One region of the Priestia sp. 10L35 genome, then DNA from elsewhere that is predicted to be linked to it. Evidence: a T-box and tRNA genes for the amino acid it is inferred to sense, from the RefSeq annotation. Region 1 holds a T-box; the other holds one or more tRNA genes.
What was found. A T-box is a leader RNA that pairs with one kind of tRNA and senses whether it is charged. The one in region 1 lies ahead of ileS (isoleucine--tRNA ligase), so its partner is inferred to be a tRNA-Ile.
Positions count from the first base shown of each region.

Region 2: it has a tRNA-Ile gene. The T-box ahead of ileS (isoleucine--tRNA ligase) is inferred to sense a tRNA for this amino acid. The anticodon was not compared.

Region 1 is NZ_JBFTKA010000001.1:615,365-618,772, forward strand. It holds gene AC1DEF_RS03195 (YggT family protein) at 1-126, shown strand, start outside; gene AC1DEF_RS03200 (YlmH family RNA-binding protein) at 178-951, shown strand; gene AC1DEF_RS03205 (DivIVA domain-containing protein) at 1,036-1,530, shown strand; T-box leader at 1,600-1,820, shown strand; gene ileS (isoleucine--tRNA ligase) at 1,891-3,408, shown strand, end outside.
Region 2 is NZ_JBFTKA010000001.1:377,430-380,837, forward strand. It holds gene AC1DEF_RS01910 (Na/Pi cotransporter family protein) at 1-421, shown strand, start outside; gene AC1DEF_RS01915 (DUF456 domain-containing protein) at 508-993, shown strand; tRNA gene AC1DEF_RS01920 (tRNA-Asn) at 1,056-1,130, shown strand; tRNA gene AC1DEF_RS01925 (tRNA-Met) at 1,132-1,205, shown strand; tRNA gene AC1DEF_RS01930 (tRNA-Asn) at 1,246-1,320, shown strand; tRNA gene AC1DEF_RS01935 (tRNA-Ile) at 1,324-1,400, shown strand; tRNA gene AC1DEF_RS01940 (tRNA-Ser) at 1,412-1,504, shown strand; gene sodA (superoxide dismutase SodA) at 1,702-2,310, shown strand; gene AC1DEF_RS01950 (MFS transporter) at 2,440-3,408, shown strand, end outside.

The sequences.
Region 1 (3,408 bases):
GAGCCTTTTCGTAAAATCATTCCGCCTATTGGCATGATTGATATTTCACCTCTTGTTGCAATCTTTTTATTGCGATTTGCTGAAAGAGGCGTGTATTCACTTAATAATGTGGTAGGTTTTATTTAAAAAAGGAATCGCTGGATTCCTTTTTTACATACCAATAGTAGGAGTAATAATATGTCTATTTATGAACATTTTAGGCAAGAAGAACATGGATTTATTGACCAGGTTCTTCAGTGGAAAGAAGATGTCCTACATCAATACAGCCCAAAATTAACGGACTTTTTAGATCCAAGAGAGCAGCAGATTGTGACAGCTATTGTCGGGACTGAAGGAGAGGTTCAAGTTTCATTTGATGGTGGACAACCGTTTGCTGAACGCAAGCGCGCGCTGCTATATCCGGATTACTATGTACCTCAAAGCGAAGATTTTCAGTTGCATATGTACGAGCTCAATTATCCTAAAAAGTTTGTGACAATTGAACATCCTCAAGTTCTTGGTTCGGCGATGTCCTTAGGACTGCGCCGTTCAAAATTTGGAGATATTTTGGTCGCGGGAGACGATATTCAGCTTGTAGCTGCAGAGGAAATTTCTTCTTATATCGAGATGAATTTAACATCAATTGGAAAAGCCAAAGTTTCACTTTCTTCTATTCAAAGAGAGCAGCTGCATGTGGTAAAAGAAGAGCTGATTGAACACGTTTATACAGTTTCTTCAATGAGGCTTGATGTTTTGCTGTCGACCATTCACAATTTATCAAGACAAAAAGTCCAGCCGTTTATTGCAAATGGAGCGGTAAAAGTAAATTTTAAAGTCATTGAACAGTCTTCTTTTGAATGTCATGAAGGTGATATTTTGTCGCTTCGTGGTCACGGCAGAAGTCGTATCGTTTCACTTGAAGGAAAAACTAAAAAAGAAAAATGGCGAATTGTTGTAGGAAAGCAGAAATAAAGAAATCTACTAGCAGGAAATTTTAAAAATATGTCGAATAAACCATTACTAATGATGTAATGAGACAACACGGAGGTGGCCTAGATGCCTTTAACCCCTTTGGATATTCATAACAAAGAGTTTAATCGCGGGTTTCGCGGATATGATGAAGATGAAGTAAATGAGTTTCTTGACCAAGTAATTAAAGACTATGAGCTAGTCATGCGTGATAAAAAGGAGTTAGAAGGAAGAGTATCTGAATTAACAGATCGTCTTGGACATTTTACTAACATCGAAGAAACATTAAATAAATCAATTTTAATTGCTCAAGAAGCAGCGGAAGATGTGAAGCGAAACGCTGAAAAAGAAGCGAAGCTCATTATAAAAGAAGCAGAAAAAAATGCGGACCGTATTATTAATGAAGCATTGTCTAAGTCTCGTAAAATTGCGATGGACATTGAGGAGACGAAAAAGCAGTCTAAAGTATTTAGAACTCGTTTCAAAATGTTAATCGAAGCACAGCTTGAAATGTTAAACAGCGACGACTGGGATCAGTTGATGGATTATGAGATGCCAGCGCTAGAAGAAAAAATTGACTAGTCAAGACATCATCTTGACTTCTCACGTTTTGTTGTCATATAATTTGGTAACAGATGAAATTTCATATCAAACAGTACGGAGACAGGGACAGTAGCTTTTTTAGTTTGTCAAAGCGAATCGAGGATGGTGTGAGCTCGATAACAAACAAAAAAGTGAAAATCACCCTAGAGTACCATTGCTGAACTGATGATAGTAAGCAGTGGCGGTTTATTCACGTTACGAATGCAAAGAGGATTTGCGTGCAGCAAATCTACTAGGGTGGTACCGCGGGAGGCCTTCTCGTCCCTTTTTGGGATGAGGAGGTCTTTTTGTTATGGTACAAAAAGATATGAAATTTACGTTTTTTTTGGAGGGTAAAACATGGAATATAAAGATACATTATTGATGCCAAAAACTGAATTTCCAATGCGTGGAAATTTACCAAACCGCGAGCCTAAAATGCAAGAACAGTGGGCTGAAATGAATATTTATGAAAAAGTACAAAAACGTACGGAAGGCCGTCCGCTATTTGTCCTGCATGATGGACCTCCATATGCGAATGGCGATATTCACATGGGACATGCATTAAATAAAATTTTAAAAGATTTTATCGTTCGCTATAAGTCGATGTCAGGCTTCTGCGCACCTTATGTACCAGGCTGGGATACACACGGTTTGCCAATTGAAACAGCTTTAACAAAAAATAAAAAAGTAAACCGCAAAGAAATGACGGTAGCTGAGTTCCGTAAGCTTTGCGAACAGTATGCTTGGGAACAAGTAAACGGCCAGCGTCAGCAGTTCAAGCGTTTAGGTGTACGCGGAGATTGGGATAATCCATATGTAACGCTTCAGCCCCAGTACGAAGCGCAGCAAATTAAAGTGTTTGGTGACATGGCGAAAAAAGGCTACATCTACAAAGGGTTAAAACCAGTGTACTGGTCCCCTTCAAGTGAATCTGCTTTAGCAGAAGCGGAAATTGAGTACTATGACAAACGTTCAGCTTCTATTTACGTAGCATTTAACGTAAAAGATGGTAAAGGTGTGCTTGAACAAGATGAAAAATTCATCATTTGGACGACAACACCATGGACAATGCCAGCTAACCAAGGGATTGCCGTCAATCCTGAGCTTCAGTACAGCGTAGTTGAAGCAGATGGAGCAAAATATGTAGTGGCAACTGAACTGATTGAAACAGTTGCTAAAGAAATTGAATGGGCTGACTATAAGACGCTTCGTAAGGTAAAAGGTTCAGAACTTGAGCGTGTAGTAGCTGAGCATCCAATCTACAAGCGTGATTCATTAGTTGTTCTTGGCGATCACGTAACAACGGATGCTGGTACTGGGTGTGTTCATACAGCACCGGGACACGGGGAAGACGACTTTATCGTTGGTCAAAAATACGGTTTGGAAGTTCTTTGTCCAGTCGACAGTAAGGGTCATATGACGAATGAAGCACCAGGATTTGAAGGGTTATTCTATGATAAAGCGAATAAGCCGATCACAGACAAACTAGAAGAAGAAGGCGCGCTGTTAAAATTAAGTTTCATTACCCACTCATACCCACATGACTGGCGTACAAAGAAACCAACAATTTTCCGTGCAACGGCACAGTGGTTTGCGTCTATTAAAGATTTCCGTGAAGATTTATTAAAAGCAGTAGAAAAAACAAAATGGGTGCCTACTTGGGGTGAAACGCGACTTTATAACATGGTGCGTGACCGCGGAGACTGGTGTATTTCTCGTCAACGTGCATGGGGCGTTCCAATTCCGGTATTTTATGCTGAAAATGATGAGCCAATCATTACGGATGAAACAATTGAACACGTATCAAATCTATTTAGAGAACATGGATCAAACGTATGGTTTGAGCGTGAAGCAAAAGACTTGCTTCCGGAAGGC
Region 2 (3,408 bases), 240 kb from region 1:
GGTTCTTCTAGATACAGCACGAGATATTGAGCGTATTGGCGATCATTTTGAGAACATTATTGAGCTTGTTGATTATCAAATTACGAACAAAGTAAAGATGACCAAAGAAGCTAATAACGATTTAGCTGATATGTTCGAATTGACTATTCTAACAGTTAAAGAAGCTGTCTCTTCTTTAGAAAAAGTGGATAGAGAAAAAGCAGTACAAGTCATTCAAAAAGAAGAACAGATTGATGCGATGGAGCGTCTACTTCGTAAGAAGCACATTTTACGTCTAAATGAAAACATTTGTACAGGATCTGCTGCTATTGTTTTTGTGGATATTATTAGCAACTTAGAACGGGTCGGGGATCATGCGGTTAATATTGCGGAAGCGGTACTGGGCGATCGTTATGCAAAGACCTATTCACAGGTAAAATAAAGAAAGACCTTGCTTAAGCAAGGTCTTTCTTTATAGGTGTAGTTATTGTATGATAAATAGTAATACTAAAAAGGATAGGTGCGAACGTGGCTATTTTATGTTGGGCATTAATTATCGTTAGCTTTGTTGTATCGTTTGTTGGGTTGGTTTATCCCATCATCCCAAGCGTGCTATTTGTAGCTCTAGGATTTGTTATATACGGTTTATTTTATGATTTCAGCTCCTATAGCTGGTTATTTTGGGTGATACAAGGATTGTTAGTTGTGGCACTTTTTTTAGCAGACTATATAGCTAATATTATTGGTGTGAAAAAATTCGGAGGCACTAGAGCAGGTGTTTGGGGAAGTACAGTTGGGCTGCTTGTAGGTCCGTTTGTCATTCCGGGATTTGGAATTATTTTAGGGCCGTTTATCGGAGCGATTGTAGGAGAACTGCTTGTTCATCGGACCACAATTAGCAACGCAGTAAAAATTGGAGTAGGTTCGGTTATTGGCTTTTTTAGTGGCGCTATTTCAAAAGGATTTATTCAACTGCTGATGATTGCCTATTTTTTATACGCTGTTTTAAAATAATATATTGACTTTAGGCTAGAAACATGTTAAATTTTTAATGTCGCTAGTAAATGTTATATTGTTCCACAGTAGCTCAGTGGTAGAGCTATCGGCTGTTAACCGATCGGTCGTAGGTTCGAGTCCTACCTGTGGAGCCATGGCGGTGTAGCTCAGCTGGCTAGAGCGTACGGTTCATACCCGTGAGGTCGGGGGTTCGATCCCCTCCGCCGCTATTTTCCAATTTACGTTTGTGGCATACATAATTCATATTGTTCCACAGTAGCTCAGTGGTAGAGCTATCGGCTGTTAACCGATCGGTCGTAGGTTCGAGTCCTACCTGTGGAGCCATGTGGACCCTTAGCTCAGCTGGTTAGAGCAGACGGCTCATAACCGTCCGGTCGCAGGTTCGAGTCCTGCAGGGTCCACCATTTATAGGGTTGGAGGAATACCCAAGTCCGGCTGAAGGGATCGGTCTTGAAAACCGACAGGGGTGTTAAAGCCCGCGGGGGTTCGAATCCCTCTTCCTCCGCCATACTATTGTCTATTCAAAGCTTCTTTTGAGAAAAAGAAGCTTTTTTTATGTTTAAAAGAATAGCGAATGGGAATTAGGTAAATATAAATCATGGATTAGGAACTTTTTATTTGAAACAGTAGGGTAAATTTGCTAATCTAAACGTATATGGTGCTTTTGCGCCAAAATGCTTACATATTTTGAAGGAGGAATTATTCATGGCTTACAAATTACCAGAACTACCTTATGCATACGATGCACTGGAACCACATATCGACAAAGAAACAATGAATATTCACCACACAAAACATCACAACACATATGTTACAAATCTAAACGCTGCTGTTGAAGGCAAAGCGGATTTAGAAAGCAAAAGTATTGAAGAGTTAATTTCAAACTTAGATGCTGTTCCTGAAGATATCCGTACAGCAGTACGCAATAACGGTGGCGGTCATGCGAACCACTCATTATTTTGGACAATCCTTTGCCCTAACGGTGGCGGTGCTCCAACTGGTGAATTAGCAGACGCTATCGCTAGCAAATTCGGCAGCTTTGATCAATTCAAAGAAGAATTTGCAAATGCAGCTAAAACTCGCTTCGGTTCTGGCTGGGCTTGGTTAGTTGTAAACAACGGCGAATTAGAAGTAACAAGCACACCAAACCAAGATAGCCCATTAATGGAAGGCAAAACGCCAATTCTTGGTCTAGACGTTTGGGAGCACGCTTACTACTTAAATTACCAAAACCGCCGTCCAGATTACATTTCAGCATTCTTTAATGTTGTAAAATGGGACGAAGTTGCTAAGCGTTACGACGCTGCAAAATAAGCTAAAGACGTATTTAAGAGCCAGTAAAGTAATTATTACCTTTACTGGCTTTTTTGTTTTCCAATTCTTTTACATATCTCCTTTTCTTTTTCACACACTAGGTGTAGAAGAGAAAAGGAGTTTTTTGATATGCCTTTATTAAAAAAAGTAGTTGGAGATGTAGAAGTTAGTAAAGATTTACTTTTGCTTTTAATTATAGGCGGTCTTTATGCCTTGGCTATTTCAATTTCCAATTCGTTTGTTAACATTTATCTGTGGAAACAATCAGGCGAATTTTCGGATCTCGCTATTTATAATTTAGCGGTAGTGGTGCTTCAGCCGCTTACGTTTATTTTAGCAGGTAAATGGGCCAAACGAATTGACCGGGTTGTGGTTTTAAGGTTAGGTGTATCTTTTTTAGCTGTTTTTTATATCGCTGTATTAGTCAGTGGAGCTAACGCAGCCGAGTATTTAGTATTGCTTGGTGGACTGCTGGGTATAGGATACGGCTTTTATTGGCTAGCTTTTAATGTGCTAACTTTTGAAATTACAGAACCTGATACAAGAGACTTTTTTAACGGATTTTTAGGGATCTTAAACTCTTTTGCAGGGATGATTGGTCCTTTAGGAGCGGGCTTTGTTATTTCCGCTTTGTATGAATCACTTGGGTATAAAATTGTGTTTGGTGTATCGCTGCTATTGTTTATCGGTGCCGTTGTACTTAGTTTTTTTATTACAAGACGCGCAGCGGAAGGAGTATACAAATTTAAAGAAGTATGGGCTGAACGAAAAGTCAATAAAGACTGGAATCGAATATTGCAGGCTCATTTCTTTCAAGGGTTGCGTGAAGGTACGTTCATTTTTGTTGTATCCGTCATGGTATTTATTACGACGGGAAGTGAATTAGCTTTAGGAACATATGGACTGGTGAATTCAGCGGTTGCATTTGTAGGATACTATGTTGCCTCAAGGTTTATTAAGCAAAAAAATCGCCTTCGGTTTATCTTCACAGGGGGCCTCCTTCTCTATGGAGCAGTCTTTTTGCTTATCTTTAACTTATCGTATCCAAAGTTAATTATATATGCTGTTTGTATTGCCGTTGCCTATCCTATTTTATTG